4 regions of the Cellulosimicrobium sp. Marseille-Q8652 genome follow, and region 4 is predicted to be linked to each of the others. Evidence: riboswitches for the same ligand, from Rfam matches in the RefSeq annotation. Region 4 holds a riboswitch; each other region holds the start of a gene.
What was found. Region 4 has a riboswitch for thiamine pyrophosphate ahead of thiO (glycine oxidase ThiO). Riboswitches for the same ligand answer to the same signal wherever they lie in the genome.

Region 1: it holds a riboswitch for thiamine pyrophosphate, as region 4 does, so the genes downstream of both, ACWPWV_RS11105 (TenA family protein) here and thiO (glycine oxidase ThiO) in region 4, are expected to answer to the same signal.
Region 2: it holds a riboswitch for thiamine pyrophosphate, as region 4 does, so the genes downstream of both, ACWPWV_RS16415 (ECF transporter S component) here and thiO (glycine oxidase ThiO) in region 4, are expected to answer to the same signal.
Region 3: it holds a riboswitch for thiamine pyrophosphate, as region 4 does, so the genes downstream of both, ACWPWV_RS09440 (thiamine ABC transporter substrate-binding protein) here and thiO (glycine oxidase ThiO) in region 4, are expected to answer to the same signal.

Annotation. Positions count from the first base shown of each region.
Region 1 is NZ_CBCOPS010000002.1:238,535-242,736, forward strand. It holds gene ACWPWV_RS11090 (NAD(P)/FAD-dependent oxidoreductase) at 1-559, shown strand, start outside; tRNA gene ACWPWV_RS11095 (tRNA-Leu) at 730-803, shown strand; gene ACWPWV_RS11100 (VOC family protein) at 849-1,244, opposite strand; TPP riboswitch at 1,336-1,466, shown strand; gene ACWPWV_RS11105 (TenA family protein) at 1,457-2,248, shown strand; gene ACWPWV_RS11110 (helix-turn-helix domain-containing protein) at 2,321-2,752, shown strand; gene ACWPWV_RS11115 (DUF6882 domain-containing protein) at 2,871-3,689, shown strand; gene ACWPWV_RS11120 (Ig-like domain-containing protein) at 3,702-4,202, opposite strand, start outside.
Region 2 is NZ_CBCOPS010000002.1:1,441,585-1,445,786, forward strand. It holds gene ACWPWV_RS16400 (PPOX class F420-dependent oxidoreductase) at 1-171, shown strand, start outside; gene ACWPWV_RS16405 (hypothetical protein) at 205-510, shown strand; gene ACWPWV_RS16410 (Rv2578c family radical SAM protein) at 518-2,188, opposite strand; TPP riboswitch at 2,321-2,440, shown strand; gene ACWPWV_RS16415 (ECF transporter S component) at 2,551-3,195, shown strand; gene ACWPWV_RS16420 (ABC transporter ATP-binding protein) at 3,278-4,202, shown strand, end outside.
Region 3 is NZ_CBCOPS010000001.1:2,126,901-2,131,102, reverse strand. It holds gene ACWPWV_RS09445 (ABC transporter permease) at 1-1,266, opposite strand, end outside; gene ACWPWV_RS09440 (thiamine ABC transporter substrate-binding protein) at 1,242-2,357, opposite strand; TPP riboswitch at 2,423-2,526, opposite strand; gene ACWPWV_RS09435 (DUF4235 domain-containing protein) at 2,638-2,904, shown strand; gene ACWPWV_RS09430 (hypothetical protein) at 2,960-4,202, shown strand, end outside.
Region 4 is NZ_CBCOPS010000001.1:343,951-348,152, reverse strand. It holds gene ACWPWV_RS01510 (thiazole synthase) at 1-212, opposite strand, end outside; gene thiS (sulfur carrier protein ThiS) at 224-460, opposite strand; gene thiO (glycine oxidase ThiO) at 465-1,769, opposite strand; TPP riboswitch at 1,759-1,861, opposite strand; gene thiE (thiamine phosphate synthase) at 1,905-2,588, shown strand; gene ACWPWV_RS01490 (hypothetical protein) at 2,585-3,013, shown strand; gene guaA (glutamine-hydrolyzing GMP synthase) at 3,081-4,202, shown strand, end outside.

The DNA.
Region 1 (4,202 bases), on a different contig from region 4:
CGTGGACGCCGACGGGAACGTCGTGCCGAACGCCTGGGCCGCGGGCGACTGCGCCGCGGTGCCGGACGTGCTGAACCCCGGCAAGTTCTGCCCGCCGAACGCCCAGCACGCGATCCGTGAGGCGACGCGCCTCGCCGACAACCTCGCGCTCGAGCTGCACAGCGAGCCGCCGGTCGAGTACCGCCACAAGAACGTCGGGACCGTCGCGTCGCTCGGCCTGTACAAGGGTGTCGCGGAGCTGTTCGGGGTCTTCAAGCTCCGGGGCGTGCTCGCCTGGCTCATGCACCGCAGCTACCACGTGCTCGCCATGCCGACGGGCAACCGCAAGCTCCGCATCTTCATCGGGTGGATCGGCCAGTTCCTCATGGGCCGTGAGCTCGTCTCGCTCGGCTCGCTGCACGACCCGCGCGCCGAGTTCCGCGCCGCGTCCGTGCCGCCGAAGAAGGACGGGGAGCCGGTGAAGCAGGCCGCGCAGGGCTCGGCCGCCGCGGCGGAGGCCGGTGGCTCCGACGCGACGATCGACTCGGACGAGCGGACTCCGGCGGCCAAGGCCTCCTGAGAGGTCTCCGGACCTGCCGGGGGTTGCCGGCACCTGACCGACGACGAGGGGCGAGCCGTGACCGCGGCTCGCCCCTCGTCGCGCCCGGGCCCGGCACGCACCCGGCCGGTCGGCGGACCGGGGGAGGGTGGCGCACCCAGAGGACGGCGCACCCGGTAGATTCGGGGCGCGCCCCCATGGCCCAACTGGCAGAGGCGGCCGGCTTAAACCCGGCGTGTTCCGGGTTCGAGTCCCGGTGGGGGCACGTCGGCCCGGCGGGCGACGGGCCCGGCGGCGCGGCGGGCCCGGCTCACGACAGCCCGGTCGGCCCCTCCGGCTCGGGGTCCGGCGCGGGCGCCTGGCCCAGGACGACGAGGTTGCCGTCCGGGTCCTGCACGCGCGCGACGCGCTCGCCCCACGGCTGGTCCGCCGGTGGCTCGACGACGGTCGCGCCGCCGGCGGCGAGGTGCTCGACCGCGTGGTCGCAGTCGTCGACGTACACCCACAGCGTCGTGCCGCCGCGGACGTCCGCCTCGTCGGCGAGGCCGATGCCGAGCGGGGAGCCACCGACGTGCACGTTCACGTACACCGGAGGGCCGTCGTCGGGGAACGCGTACTCCACCGTGCCCCGCAGGAGGTCACGGTAGAAGCCGAGGGACCGCTCGACGTCGGCCACCGTGAGGATCGGGAAGAGGCTCCGGAACATGCGTCCATGGTCGGCCCGTCGGGGCGCTGACGCGCGGCGGGACCGGTCGGACACGTCCGGTGCTGCGCGCTCGGGTCCTGCTAGGGTGCCGACGAACCACGCGGGGTGTCCCGCCCGGGCGACGAGCTGCGGGCCGAGGGACTGAGACGAGCGGTACGGCCGCTCGGACCCGTCGAACCTGATCTCGCTAGCACGAGCGGAGGAACGTGGGCATGACGACGTCTGCCATCACCACCCTGACCACCCCCGGGCGCACCACGACGGGCACCACCACGAGCACGGCGGGGGGCACCCGTGCCCCCGGCGTCCTCGTCCGGGACGACGAGGACGGCTTCACCGCCGGGCTCGGCCGCCGGTACGCGCACCTGTTCGCCGAGTTCTACGACCACCCCTTCCTCGCCGGGCTCCGCGACGGGAGGGTCGAGCCCGCCGCCGTCCGCCACTACGTGGGTCAGGACCACCAGTACCTCACGGCCTACCTGCGCTGCTACGGCCTGGGCATGGCGCTCGCGCCGGACCGCTCGTGGGCCGCGTTCTTCCACGGCAAGGCGGGGTTCCTGCTCGACGACGAGTCCCACGCCCACCACGCGATGTGCGACTTCCTCGGCGTCCGGTACGAGGACGTGCAGGTGTCGCGGCTGGCACCGAGCGCCCAGGCCTACGTCGACCACATGCTCTCCGCCGGCCGCGACAGCCTGGGCGTGCTGCTCGCGGCGCTGCTCCCGTGCCCGTGGACGTACATCTGGTCGGCGCGACGCTTCTGGCTCGACGAGCGCGCGACGACGCCGGGGGCGATCGCAGCGGACCACCCGCTCGCCGGGTGGTGGGAGTTCTACGCCGCCGAGCGGACCGAGGACGTGCTCGCGGACCTGCGCGCGCGGCTCGACGCCCTCGCCGCCGACGCCGGCGAGGCCGAGCGCGCCCGCATGGAGCACGCGTTCGAGCTGAGCTGCCGGTACGAGACCCGGTTCTGGCAGATGGCGTCCACGCTCGAGGACTGGTGAGCCTTACGCCGACAGCAGATCCGCGCCCCGGCCCGGCGACGCCCGCACCGGGGCGCGGGTAGCGTGACCGGCATGGACGGACGGAAGGTCGCCACGCGGGACGCAGTTGGGCCGCGGCCCGAGGCGCGGCGCGCCGAACCGCTCCTGCGCCAGGTGATGGGCGACATCCTGCGGCGCGCGCGGCTCGCCCAGGGCCGCACGCTCGTCGACGTCTCCACCGCCGCCCGCGTCTCGACGGCGTACCTGTCGGAGGTCGAGCGCGGTCGCAAGGAGGCGTCGTCGGAGGTGCTCGCGGCGGTCTGCGCGGCCCTCGGGATCCGGCTCGTCGACCTCGTCGCGCGGACGGGGGAGGAGCTGCGGCCGGTCGGCCCCGTGCTGGTCCTGTCGTCCGCCGGGGCGCGCACGCCCGCGCACGCCCGGCTGGCCGCGCGTCCGAGGAGCGCCGGACCGGGTCGCCCGGTGACCGGACGCGCCGTCGGTCACCGGACCCTCGCCGTGGCCTGACCCCGGGCGCCTGGGCGCACCTCCGGTCGCGGCGCGTGCGCCCTCCGCCCCGGGGTGGTGCGCCGCCGTCCCGTGTCGCTGCCCGCCCGTGCGCACCGGGCGGCGTTACGTTCGACCCATGACCGAGCCGCCCGTTCTCCAGGATCTCGTCGACGACGTCGCGTTCCTGTCCCACGAGCACCAGCTGCACCTCGCCGACCTCTACGGCGACGACTCGTGGCACGCCGACCTGTCGGCCGGAACGTTCACCTTCACGTCGGCCTCGGGTGCCACCACGGAGTGCCGTCTGCAGCTCGTGGGGACGTCCGCCCCCGGACCGGGGACGTGGATGTGGGGATGGCAGAACGTCAACGGCTTCCCCGACGAGGTGCTCGTGGTGGCCGAGAAAACCCGGGGCACCGGCCTGGCCGAGACCACGACCGCCGAGCTCTCGCTGTCCGAAGGGCTGCCGCACCGGCTCACCCTCGCGGCCAAGGCGACGACCCGGCCGTCCGCGCACTACAGCGCGCCCGTCGACGGCGACGGCAGCGGGACGCGGGCGTGGCTCCTCCTGGAGCACCCGACCCTCGAGCTCCCGGCGCCCGGCCTGCCGCGTGTCGTGCGGACGCTCAGCGAAGGGCTGCTGTCCGCGACCGTGGCCGACCACCGCCGGGCGGTGCTCGCCTACGCGGACGGCCGCGGGCTGGGGGTGGAGCCGGGCGACGACGGGGCGGTGGTGCTCGTCGTCCCGGGTGGTGCGGTGACCGTGACGTTCGACGACTCCGCCCGGATCACGCAGATCCAGGCGACGGCGCGACCCGTCGCCCCGCCCGACGCGGAACCCGCCCCGGGCGACGCGGACCCTGCCCCGGCCGAGGCCGGCACCGAGGACACCGCGCCGGCCGGCGCGCAGCCGAGCACGCCGCCGCGCCGGCGCTGGTTCCGCCGGCACGGGTGAGGCGCTGAGGGATCAGCCCCAGGTCACGCTGCGGGAGTCGCCGAACGCGTTCGTGCGGATCCAGACCTGCGCACCCGGCTGCCCGTAGTGGCACCACATCCCGCTCCGCGGGAAGTTCCCGTTCGCGTCGGTCCGCAGCGGGCGGTTGTTGCGGTCGACGGAGTACGTGCGCGTGCCCTCGAACATGTGGTCGCCGTTGTGGCTCGTCCAGCACGACACCGTGAACGGCGTGTTGGGCTCCGCACCGGAGATCGACAGGTCGACGATCGCGCAGGACGAGTGGGTGCACGTGACGGACGGGTAGTTCGATCCCTTGTACGCCTGGAGGACGGGCGCGGGCCGCTTGTCGGACGTCGCGCTCCGGCAGGTCTGGTTCGCCGCGCCCTCGGTCGGGGTGACGGTCACGCAGATCTCCCGGGTCTCCGAGTAGCCGACGCTCAGCGTCCCGGACCCGGACGCGCTGTTCGAGCGCACGGCACCGGTGACCGACGTGGTGTACGGGCGACCGTTGTC
Region 2 (4,202 bases), on a different contig from region 4:
GCGGTCGAGCCGCTCGTCGACTACTACCGCGCGATCTCGGGCGAGCACCCGGACTGGGACGAGTACCGCGCCGCGATGGTCGCGCAGGGCAAGTGCCTCGTGCGCGTAACGATCACCTGCTGGGGACCGGTCGCGACGGGCGGGTTCCCCCCGCGGCTCGCGGACGGGTGACGCGTCCCGTCTGCCGGGCGTAGCGTGCCGACCGTGCCGATCACGCTGTGCGTCCTGCTGTGGCCGACCGACGACGCCGACTCCCTCGCGCGGTACGAGGACGAGGTCCTGGCGCTCGTCCCCGCGCACGGCGGGCGCGTGGTGCAGCGCGTGCGCGCGCTGCCCGGCCAGGACCCGTCCGCGCCGTGCGAGGTGCAGGTCGTCGAGATGCCCGACGACGCGGCGCTGACCGCGTACATGACCGACCCGGCGCGCGTGGCGCTGGCCGACGTGCGCGACCGCGTCGTGGCACGGACGGAGGTCGTGCGCGTCGCCCCGGTGCCGAGCGGCACCGCCTGAGCAGGCCTCAGAACAGCACCTGCTCCACGCCGCCGCCCGCGAGGTCCAGCGCTCCGCCGTCGACCGGCATGCCGGCGAGCGCCCCGCCGGCCACCGACGGGGTGACCGGGCGGGCGAGGCTGCCGGCGGGGTACGCGCCGTCGACGGGCGGTTCGGTGACACCGGTCCCGCCGAGCTCCCCGCGCCGGAAGCGGCCGTCGACGCCCGACGGGCCCCGGTGGCCCGAGACGGCGAATCCCCGCGTCTCGAGCATCGGGCGCACACGGTCCCACAGCCAGGAGCGGTAGGCCTTGGAGGCGTACGTGCCGCGGTCGTAGACCCGTTCGTACCCGGGCACGAGGCGGGGGTGCTCGCGCGCGAGCCACGTCATGAACCACTCGCGAGTCCCGGGCTTGAGGTGCAGCGGGAGCACGGTGACGCCGGTGGCGCCCGCGTCCTTGACCGCGTCGAGGAGGTCGGTGAGCGACCGCGTGGAGTCCGTGAGCCACGGCAGCACGGGGGCGATCATGACACCGCACGGGAGCCCGGCCTCGCGGATCGTGCGGATCAGGTCGAGGCGTGCGCGAGGGCTGGGCGTGCCTGGCTCGACGGACGCCTGCAGCTCCGGGTCGAGCAGCGCGAGCGACACGCCGATCCCGACCTCGACGCGGGAGGCCGCGTCGGCGAGGAGCGGCAGGTCGCGGCGCAGGAGCGTCCCCTTGGTGAGGATCGACAGCGGCGCGCCGGAGTCCGCGAGCGCCGTGATGATCCCGGGCATGAGCCGGTAGCGTCCCTCGGCGCGCTGGTACGGGTCGGTGTTCGTGCCGAGGGCGACCGGCTCGTGCGTCCAGGACCTCTTCGTGAGCTCGGCGCGCAGCACGTCGTCGACGTTGACCTTGACGACGACCTCGCGGTCGAAGTCCTCGCCGGCGTCGAGGTCGAGGTACTGGTGCGTCGGCCGCGCGAAGCAGTTGTGGCTCACGACCCCGGCCGCGACGAAGTCGCGCGTCCCCGTGGTGATGTCGACGAGCTCGACGAGGTCGTCCGCGCCGCCGAGCGCCTCGAGCGACTCGACGCGCAGGGCGTCGTCGCCGGTGACGTCCTGCCCGAGGAGGGGCGAGGCGCCGGAGCCCTCCTCCGTCGCCGTGGCGGCGAGGTCCCGCAACCCGCTCCGTCCCGGGCCGACGAGGACGTCCCCGAGCGCCAGGTGGGCGCGGTGGCCCGCGCCTGCCACGACGTGGCGCCAGCCCCGCTCGGTGAGGAACCGGTGGTCGCCGCTCGCGACGAGCCGCGTGCCGTCGGCGAGCGTCACCCGGTAGGCGCGCTTGCGCGTGGTCCAGCGGTCGAGGACGCGCGTGCGGACGTACCGGCGGTAGGCGCCGTGCGCCTGGGTGCCGACGATCTCGTCGCCGACCCGGAGCTCGCCGACCGGCCGCTGGGTCCCGTCGGCGAGGAGCACGGGGGTGTGCGGGCTCAGGCAGTACGAGCAGGCGTGGCTGCAGCCGCGGTACGGGTTGACCGTCCAGCGGAACGGCATGCGCGACATCGCGGGCACCTTCGACAGCGCGCTCTTCGCCGTCACCTCGTGGAACGTGATCCCCGCGAACTCGGGCGTGCGCACGCTGCGCACGAGGCCCACGCGCTCCAGCCCCGGGAGCGCGCCGTCGTCCGCGCCGATCGCCTGTCCGTCCCACCGCACCCGCATATTCGAACAGGTGTTCGATCGAGTGTCAAGACACGCCTGCGCCGCCGGGCGGGGCTCCCCCCACACCGTCCCGCGGGGTGAGACGCCGGGATTGTCCTCCCGCGGCGCAGGCCCTAGGGTCGGGCCCGAACGCCCCCGGGGAGCGCACGAGCGCTGAGAGTGCAGGCCGGACACCCGTCCCCCCTGCAGACCCGTGGAACCTGATCTGGTTCGTACCAGCGAAGGGAGCAGGGCCGACGTCACCGTCCCCTGCGCGCTCGCACCCGCGCGCCCCGTGCGCCGGGCCGGGTGCGCGGGCGAGCGGTGGTGCGCCGTCGTGCACCCCTCGGTGCGGGGGCCCGACGGAGGGAGCCCGCATGACCGAGTCCCGCACCACGCAGCCGACCACGAGCAGTCCCCGCCCGGGTGCGAACGGCCCGCGCCCCGCACGGCGCGGCCTCACCCTGCACGAGACGGTCCTCGTCGCCGTCCTCGGCGTCGTCTTCGGGTTCGTCTACTGGGCCGTCGTGCAGCTGTGGGCGCCGCTGCAGCTCGCCATGGGACCGTTCGCGGACCTCGCGTCGAACGTGCTGGCCGGGGCGTGGATCGTCGTCGGTCCGCTCGCGACGTACGTCGTGCGCAAGCCGGGCGTCGGCATCCTCGCCGAGACGCTCGCCGCCCTCGTCGAGGTGGTCTTCCTCGCCTCGCCCGCGGGCCCGCTCCTGCTCGTCGTGGGGCTCGTCCAGGGCGCCGGGGCCGAGCTCGCGTTCGCGCTCACGCGCTACCGCCGCTTCGGCTGGGGCGTGTTCGTCGCTTCCGGCGTGAGCGCGGCGCTCGTCAGCTACGCCTTCAACGCCGTGCGGTTCGGCTGGCTCGGGCAGGACTACGCGATGCTCCGCCTCGGGATCCAGGTCGTCTCGTGCGTCGTGCTGTGCGGCGTCGCGGCACGGCTCCTCGGGGACGCGCTCGCCCGCACGGGGGCCCTCGACGCGTTCGCGATCGGGGCGGAGCCCCGTGGCTGAGCCCGTGGGCCTCGGGGCCACCGCGCCCGACGCGGTCCGCGCAGCCGGCCTGTCCGTCACCCTGGGCCGTCTCGACGCGCGCGTGCTCGACGACGTCCACGTCACCGTGCCCGCCGGCACCGGCCTGCTCGTGCTCGGCCCGTCCGGCTGCGGCAAGTCGACGCTCCTGCGCGCCTTCGTCGGGGTGGTCCCGCACACGCTGCCCGGGACCGTGTCCGGCGACCTGCACGTCGTCGGGCACGACCCGCGCGACGTCACCCCGGCCCGGCTCGCGGCGCACGTCGGCCTCGTCCAGCAGCGCCCGGGCGACCAGCTGTGCCTCGCGCGCGTCGACGACGAGCTGCGGTTCGCGCTCGAGAACCGCGGCGTGGACCCCGACGCCTTGGACGCCCGCGCGTGGGCCGCGCTCGACGCCGTCGGCGCGGCCCACCTGCACGAGCGCGCGACCTCCGCGCTCTCGGGCGGCGAGGCGCAGCGCGTCGCGCTCGCCGCGGCGCTCGTCGCCGACCCCGACCTCGTCGTGCTCGACGAGCCGACGGCCCTCCTCGACCCCGCGGCGGCGCACGACGTCGGCGCCCTCGTCGCGGCCCTCACCGGCGCTCCGTCGGCGCCCATCGACGACCTGTCGCGCGCGCGGCCGGTGCCCCGGGCCGTCGTCCTCGTGGAGCACCGGCTCGACGAGCTCGGCACCCTGCCCGGCGCGACGCTCGTGCTCGGGAGGAACGGCCGCGTCCTCGCGCACGGGCCCACCGACCGGGTCCTGCGCGAGCACGCCGACGAGCTCGCCGCCCTCGGGTGCTGGTTGCCGCTCGCGGTCCGGCTCGAGGCCGCGGGCGCGCCGGGCCCGCTCGGCACGCCCGAGACCGACGCCTGGCTCGCCGACCTCGCCGGGGCGGCGCCCGCCGAGGCGCCCCGGCACCGGGCGGCTCCGGGGGCCGGCGACCCGGTGGCGCTCCGCGCCCGCCGCCTCGCGGTCCACCGCGGCCCGCGTCCGGGCCGTGCGGGCC
Region 3 (4,202 bases), 1.8 Mb from region 4:
GAGCATGAACAGGGAGTCGAGCGCGCCGATCGCCCGCCGGCCCGTGCGCGAGCGCGGTCGCCGGGACACGACGAGCGCGACGAGCCCCCCGATCGCCACCGCGAGCAGCGTCGCGAGCGTCGCCGTGCGCAGCGAGTTCGCGGCGGCCTCCCACACGGTGACGGACAGCGCGTTGCGACCGCCCGTCGTGCCGAGGTTCGCGTAGTTGTCGAGGCCCCAGCCGCCGCCCGGCACGCGCAGGGACCGCACGACGAGCGTCACGAGCGGCAGACCGACGAGCACCACGACCACGACGGCGGTCAGCGCGGCCGGCAGGAGGTCGCCGCCGGGCCGGCCGCGGACCGGTCCGCCGGCGGGCCCGCGCTGCCACAGGCGCAGCGGGTGCGCGGCGCTCGACGCGGCGGTGAGCGTCAGCGCCCGCTCCCGCTTCGCGCGCGCGCGGTTCGCGACCGCGAGCGCGGCCACGACGACGGCGAGCTGCACGACGGACAGCACCGCGGCGGTGCGCAGGTCGAGGAACTGCGTCGTCTGGATCCAGATCTCCGTCTCGATCGTCCCGTACCGGATGCCGCCGAGGACGAGGACGACGCCGAACGCCGTCGCGCAGAAGAGGAACACGATCGACGCCGCGCTCGCGATCGCCGGACCCAGCGCGGGCAGGGTCACCGTCCGGAACGCGCGCCACGGCGTCGCCCCGAGCGCGCGGGCCGCCTGCTCCGCGCGCGGGTCGAGGTGCTCCCACAGCCCGCCGACCGTGCGCACGACGACCGAGTAGTTGAAGAACACCAGCGCCACGACGATCGCCGCGAACGTCCCGTCGAGCCGCAGGAAGCCGAGCGGCCCGCCCTCGACGAGGAGCGTGCGGAAGGCGACGCCCACGACGACCGTGGGCAGCACGAACGGCACGGTCACGACGGCGCGCAGCACGCGACGCCCGCGGAACCGGCACCGGTACAGCACGTACGCGCCGGGCACGCCGAGCAGGAGCGAGAACGTCGTCCCGAGCACGGCCTGCCACAGCGTGAGCCCGACGATCCGCCACGTCCGCGGGTCCGAGAACACCTCCGCGAACCCCGACAGGTCGAGACCGCCGTCGGCCCCGACGAACCCGCGCGCCACGAGCGCCAGCACGGGCCACGCGAAGAACACCGCGAGGAAGACCAGCGGCACCGCCGCAGCGACGCCCCAGAGCACGCCGCGCCCGACGGCGCCCCGCACCAGGGGCCCGGGACCGGGACGGGTCAGTCGACGACCGTCGCCGTCCACGCCTTGATCCACTCGTCGCGGTGCGCGTCGATCTCCTCGGGCGCGACCTCGAACGGCTCGTCGGAGAGCGGCGCGAACTGCTCCCACTCGGCGGGCAGCGCGACGGTGTCGTCGACGGGGTACATGTACATCTGGCCCGGCACGTCGGCCTGGAACGCCTCGCTCACGAGGAAGTCCACGAGCTGCTGCGCGCCCTCCGGGTTCTCGGCGCCCGCCAGCACGCCGGCGTGCTCGACCTGGCGGAAGCAGGTCTCGAGCAGCGCGCCCGTCGTCGACGACGTCCCGTCCTCGGCGACCGTGAACGCGGGCGACGTGGAGTACGACAGCACGAGCGGCCGGTCGCCCGCGCCCTCGCCCCCGGAGAAGTCGACGGAGTACGCGTCGGACCAGCCGTCGACGACCTTGACGCCGTTCTCCCGCAGGTCGGCCCAGTACTGCTCCCAGCCGTCCTCGCCGAACGCGCCGACGGTCGCGAGGAGGAACGCGAGCCCGGGCGACGACGTCGCGGGGTTGGTGACGACGAGGAGGTCTCGGTACACGGGGTCGGCCAGGTCCTCGAGGGTCTCGGGCTCCGGGACGCCGGCCTCGGTGAACCACGCGTGGTCGACGTTGACGCACACGTCGCCGACGTCGACGGGCGTGAGCTCGCCGTCGCCGACGGCGTACTGCTCCGCGGACGCCGGGAGGTCGGCGGGCGTGTACGGGTCGAGCACGCCCTCGTCGATCGCGCGCGTCGCGAACGTGCTGTCGATCCCGAAGACGACGTCGCCGAGCGGGGAGCCCTTCGTGAGGACGAGCTGGTTGACGAGCGCGCCGCCGTCGCCGGGCGCGACCTGCTCGACCGTCAGGCCGCTCTCCTCCTCGAACGCGGCGAGCACCTCGTCGCTCACGGCGAACGAGTCGTGCGTGACGAGCGTGACGGTGCCGCCCCCCGATGCCGCGTCGCCGCCGGCGTCACCGCCCGCGTCGCCGTCGCTCCCGCACGCGGCGAGCGCGAGGAGCGCGAGCGTGGTCCCCGCGGCGAGCGCGGCGGTGCGGGCGGGCCCGGCGGTGGCTCGCCCGGCGGTGGTGGCCCTGGTCGTGTGCTGCACGTGTCCTCCCTGGACGTTCAGGAGGGGTCCAACCGCCGGGTCGGCACGGGGCCGACGCCGACGGGTGATCGAGATTCCCGACTTCCTCCACCGGTGCTAACCGGATCAGGTTCGAGGGTCTGCGGTGGTCCGCACTCTCAGCTCCCGGGGAGCTCCCCTGTCGTTCCCGGCGAGCGTACACCGCGGTCGCCGCCGCACGGCGTCGACGCAGGCCAGGGACTACGGTGGTGCGCAGCACACCGGCCCGAGGCCGGACCGCCGACCCGATGGAGGAGCACCCGTGCCAGACACCGAGGAGAAGGCCACTCTCGCCGTCAAGGTGGGGACCGTCGCCCTGACGTTCGCCGCCGGCTGGGCGGCGCAGAAGCTCGTCACGCTCGTGTGGGCGAAGGTCACGGGGCACGACGCGCCGAAGGACCTGGACGACGAGGAGGTCGGCATCGTCTCGGCCGTCACGTTCGCGGCCGTCGCCGCCGGGGTCGGTGTCCTCGCCCGGCGGTTCGCCGGCAAGGAGGCCAAGCGCGTCGTGACGCGCTTCCTGTCGTAGTACTCGGCGCGGCCCGGGTCGGGGGCCGCCGCGCAGCCCGGGTACCCTGGCGCGCGTGACGGCCCCCGTCCCGATGACCTCACCGCCCTCGCCGGACACCGGCCCCGGGCCGACCGGCCCGTCCGTGCTGCGCGCGGGATCGCACGTGCTCGTCGACGCGGGACGGCTCCTCGTGCGGCACTGGCCCGCGCTCGTCGCGGTGGCGGTGCTCGCGCAGGTGGCTCACGAGCTCGCGCTGCGGGCCGCGCTCGCGGTCGCGCCGTCGTCGGGAGAGCTCGGGCTGCTCGTGCTGTGCCTCTCGCCCCTCGCGACGGTCGTCGGGATCGTCGTCATGCTCCACGTCCTGCGCCGGGAGCCGCGGGACGACCGCGACCGCATCGAGGTGCGTGCGCTGCTCGGGTCGATCGCGTCGGTGCTCGTCCCGTACCTCGTCATCTACGAGTTCTACGGCGGCCTGTCGTCCGACTGGCAGGCGTACGTCGACTCCGCCGCGCTCGACCACGCGTTCGCCGCGGGTGCGGGGATCCAGACCGCCGACCCGGTCCCCGAGGGCTTCGGGCTCACCGTCGTGCTCCTCGTGGCCGGCGCGCTGCTCGCCCGCAGCGTCCTCGAGCGCGTCGCGAGGCGCATGGAGCGGGGCGTCGTCGAGGCGGGCGGGGAGGCCCGGCGCAGCGCCCGCACGGCCGCCGTGCGCATCCTCGCCGGGTACTGCGAGGTCGTCTGGATCGTCATCGGCGCCTTCACCGTGACGGCGGTCGTCGGGCGCGTCCGGGAGTGGTGGGCGTCGCGCGTCGTCGTCGTCGAGGTGACGACGTGGTGGGACGGCGTCGTCGCGCGCGTGGACGTCCTCCAGCCGCTCGTCGCCGCCTTCGGCCCGACGACGTCGCTCCTGCTCGCGGGGATCGTCACCGGGCTCGTGGTCCCGCTCGCGTGGCTGACGCTCGGGACGATCGTCTACGGCGTCGAGGCGATCGACGTCGTCGACCCCGTGCACGCGCCGGCCGACGCCACGGGGCGGACCGCCCGCGTCGTCGACCGGTTCAACCGCACGCTCGGCACGAGCGGTGCGCGCAGGGCGTGGGAGCTCATGCTGGACCCGGGCCGGCGCTTCGGCGGTCTCGTCGGCGCGCTCGGCATGCTCTGGCGGAGCAGGTGGAGCGCGGTGCTGCTCTTCTGCGTCGCGTTCGCGCTGCTCACGCTCGCCGAGCAGGTCGTCCTCACGGCGGCCCAGGCCGTGCTCGGCCAGCCCGGGATCGTCGTGTGGCGCGCGGTGATCGACCCGCTCGAGACCGTCGCGA
Region 4 (4,202 bases):
CCGTCACCGCCCGCGCGGACGGCGACGCGCCGCATCGCGACGGTCGTGAGCGCGGTCCCCGACGCGACGAGCGCGTCCTCGAGGGTCAGGAGGTTCGCCGCGCCGCCGGTCCCCATGACGAGCCGCGAGCCGATCGTCGTCCCGGCGACGACCAGGGCGTCGTCGTGGGTCGGCAGGGTGGGGTCGGCGGTGCGCAGGGTCTCGGCCGGCATGCTCATCTCCCTCAGCCGCCCTGGACGGCGGTGACGATCTCGACGCGGTCGCCGGGTGCGACCACGGTGCTCGACCACGTGCCGCGCGGCACGACGGCGTCGTTGATCGCGACGGCGACGCCCTGCGGCGAGCCGTCCGTCACGTAGGCCGGGACGAGCGCGGCGACGAGGTCCTCGACGCCCGTGGTCGCGTCGAGCGGGTAGGGCTCGCCGTTGACGAGCGCGGTCGGTGCGGTGGTCTGGGTCACGGTGTCAGCTCCGGGTCGCAGGGGTGGTGGCTGGGCGGGCGGTGAGAGGGGCGAACCGGCCGGCACCGGTGGGGGCGAGGGCGGCGTGGGCGTCGGGCGGCAGGCGGGCGCCGGTGATCCCCGCGACCACGGCCTCCGCCGTGAGCGGCGCGAGGAGGATGCCGTTGCGACCGTGGCCCGTGGCGACGTGCAGCCCCGGGACGTCCGTGGAGCCGACGAGCGGCAGGTTGTCGGGCGTCGCGGGCCGGGCGCGGGGCGTGACGTCGACGAGCGCGGCCTCGTCGATGCCCGGGAGCAGTGCGCGGGCGTCCCGCAGGAGCGCGAACACGCCGCCCGCCGTCGCGCGGCGGTCGTCGGGGTTCTCCTCGGTCGTCGCGCCGACCACGACCTCGCGGTGCCCGGCGCAGCCGTCGCCCTGCCCGTCCGGGACCGGGTCGCGCGGCACGACGTAGACCGGGCGCCCCTGCACGACGCCGCGCACCACGTGCTCCAGCGCGAGGTCGGGCCCCGCGTCCAGACGCAGCGTCTGGCCCTTCACGGGGCGCGTCGGCACGCGGACCTCGGGCACGTCGGCGAGCAGCGCGCCCGTCCGCCAGCCCGCCGCCAGCACGACGGCGCCCGCCCCGTGGAGGTGGCCCGCGGCGTCGGGCACGCCGACCACACGGCCGGTCGCGTCCCGGACGACACCGGTCGCGGCATGCCGCACGACGGCGGCACCCGGTTCGGCACGGAGCGCCGCGAGGAGCGCGGAGTGGGTCGCCCGCGGGTCGACGGCGTGGTCGTGCGGCGCCCACGCGGCGCCCGCGACGCGCGTCCCGAGATGGGGCTCGCGGCGGCGGGCGTCCGCGAGCGTGAGCTCGGACGAGTCGAGGCCGTGCGCGGAATGCAGCGCGAGGACGCGGCGCAGCAGCGCGAGGTCGTCCGCGTCGTACGCGACGGTGAGCGTCCCGGCGGTGCGCAGACCCACGTCCGCGCCGGTCACGTGCTCGAGGTCGGCGGCGAAACGGGGCCAGGCGCGCGCGGCCGCCAGGTGGAGCGCGAGGGCGTCGCCCTCGCCGAAGTCGGCCTCCGTGACCGGCGCGAGCATCCCCGCCGCGGCGTGCGTCGCGCCGTCGCCGGGGGAGGGGTCGAGGACGGTGACGGTCAGGCCGGCGCGGACGGCGCGCCACGCCACCGCGAGCCCCACGATCCCGCCCCCGACGACCACGACGTCGCGCGCGCCGTCGGGAACGGGGAAGTCCGCGGGCAGGGCCGTGCACGCGGACGTGGCCGCGGACGTGCCCGTGGCCGGGACGGCAGGGGGGTGCATGTTCGCTCCCTTCGCTGGCATGACCCAGATCAGGTTCGACGGTCGGCTCCTACGCCCTCTCAGCCCCGTGCGGGGCTCCCGTGCTCTCGGCCACAGTACCCGCCGGGGCGGCGACGTCGCCCTACACTCCGACGGGTGAACACCGAGACCTCCGAGGCGTCGGGCGCCGACGCCCGCGCCCGCCTCGCCGCCGCCCGCCTGTACCTGTGCACCGACGCGCGCGAGGAGCGCGGCGACCTCGAGGACTTCCTGCACGCGGCGCTCGCGGGCGGCGTCGACGTCGTCCAGCTCCGCGACAAGACGCTCGACGTCGCGCGCGAGCTCGAGCTCCAGGAGGTCGTGGCACGCCTCGCGGGCGAGCACGGCGCGCTGTGGGCCGTCAACGACCGGGCCGACGTCGCTGGCCTGACCGGCGCGCCGGTCGTGCACATGGGCCAGCGCGACCTGCCGGTCGACGCCGTGCGCACGCTGCTCGGCCCGGTGCCGGTCCTCGGCCGCTCGACGCACTCGGCCGAGCAGGCCGCCGCCGCGGAGGCCGACCCGGACGTCGACTACTTCTGCGTCGGCCCGCTGTGGTCGACCCCGACGAAGCCCGGGCGGGCCCCCGTCGGTCTCGACCTGCTGCGCGACGTCGCCGCGACGGCGCCCGCGACGCCGTGGTTCGCCATCGGCGGGATCGACGCCGGACGGCTGGACGCGGTGCTGGACGCGGGTGCGACGCGCGTCGTCGTGGTGCGGGCGATCACGGAGGCCGCGGACCCCGAGCGCGCCGCGCGGACGCTGCGCGAGCGCCTCGACGCCGCGGTGGGGGCCGCGTGACGCCGCTGCTGGCCGGCACGCTCGCCGTCGCCGCGTTCGCCGCGGGGATCGCGCTGCTCGTGGCGGGCGGACGTCGCAGCGGGCGCGCACGCGCCGTCGACCGCGTGCAGGTGCCGGCGCGCTCGCTCTCCGAGACGCGGACGCTCGCGGGGGAGGAGCACCTCGTCGAGTACCCGGCGCCCGACGGGTCGCCGCTGCGCGCCACGGTCCACGTGGCGCGCGTGCGCGTCCCCGGGCAGCCGTACGTGTTCGACGGCACGGTCTGGGTCGCGCGCGACGACCCGACGGACGTCGTCGCCCGCTCGTGGGGTCGCCAGACGGGCGGGTTCGTGCGGATCGTCGTCGGTGTCGTGCTCGTCGTGGCGGCTCTCGGCCTGGGGCTCGCCGCGGGGGTCCTCGCGTTCGTCGGGACGCTGCCCGGCTGACGCGGGAGGACGTCCCGCAGGGCGGCCACCGTTCGAGCGGGGTTCCCGCGCGACCTATCCTTGTCGGGTGACGTCTTCCGCCACCGCCCCCGACCACCTCACCACGGCCCAGGTGGCCTCGACCCCGCGGCCCGTGCTCGTCGTCGACTTCGGCGCCCAGTACGCACAGCTCATCGCGCGCCGCGTGCGCGAGGCCAAGGTGTACTCCGAGATCGTGCCGCACACCTTCACGGTCGAGCAGATGCTCGCGAAGGACCCGGCGGCGATCATCCTCTCCGGAGGCCCGTCGTCCGTCTACGCCGCGGGTGCGCCGTTCGTCGACCCCGCGCTGTTCGAGGCCGGCGTCCCGGTCATGGGCATCTGCTACGGCTTCCAGGCGATGGCGGCGGCGCTCGGCGGCGACGTCGCGCAGACCGGTCAGCGCGAGTACGGCGGGACCGAGGTGTCGGTCTGCGAGGCCGGCGTGCTGCTCGCCGAGACGCCCGAGAACCAGACCACGTGGATGAGCCACGGCGACGCGGTGCACCGCGCGCCCGAGGGCTTCGAGGTCCTCGCGACGTCGTCGGGCTCGCCCGTCGCCGCGTTCGAGGACCGCGAGCGGCGCCTCTTCGGCGTGCAGTGGCACCCGGAGGTCAAGCACTCCGCGCACGGCCAGACCGTGCTCGAGCACTTCCTGTACGACGGCGCGGGCCTCGCGCCCGAGTGGACGCCCGGCAACGTCATCGCGGACCAGGTCGCGGCGATCCGCGCGCAGGTCGGCGACGCGCGCGTCATCTGCGGCCTGTCCGGCGGCGTCGACTCGTCGGTCGCGGCCGCGCTCGTGCAGAAGGCCGTCGGCGACCAGCTCACGTGCGTGTTCGTGGACCACGGCCTGCTCCGGGCGGGCGAGGCCGAGCAGGTCGAGCGCGACTTCGTCGCGGCGACGGGCGTGAACCTCGTCGTCCGGGACGAGCGCCAGCGGTTCCTCTCCGCGCTCGCGGGCCACAGCGACCCCGAGACCAAGCGCAAGATCATCGGCCGCGAGTTCATCCGCGTGTTCGAGGACGCCGCGCGCGACGTCGTCGCCGACGCCGGTGCCCACGGCGAGGAGGTCAAGTTCCTGGTCCAGGGCACGCTCTACCCCGACGTCGTCGAGTCCGGCGGCGGCGAGGGTGCGGCGAACATCAAGAGCCACCACAACGTGGGCGGC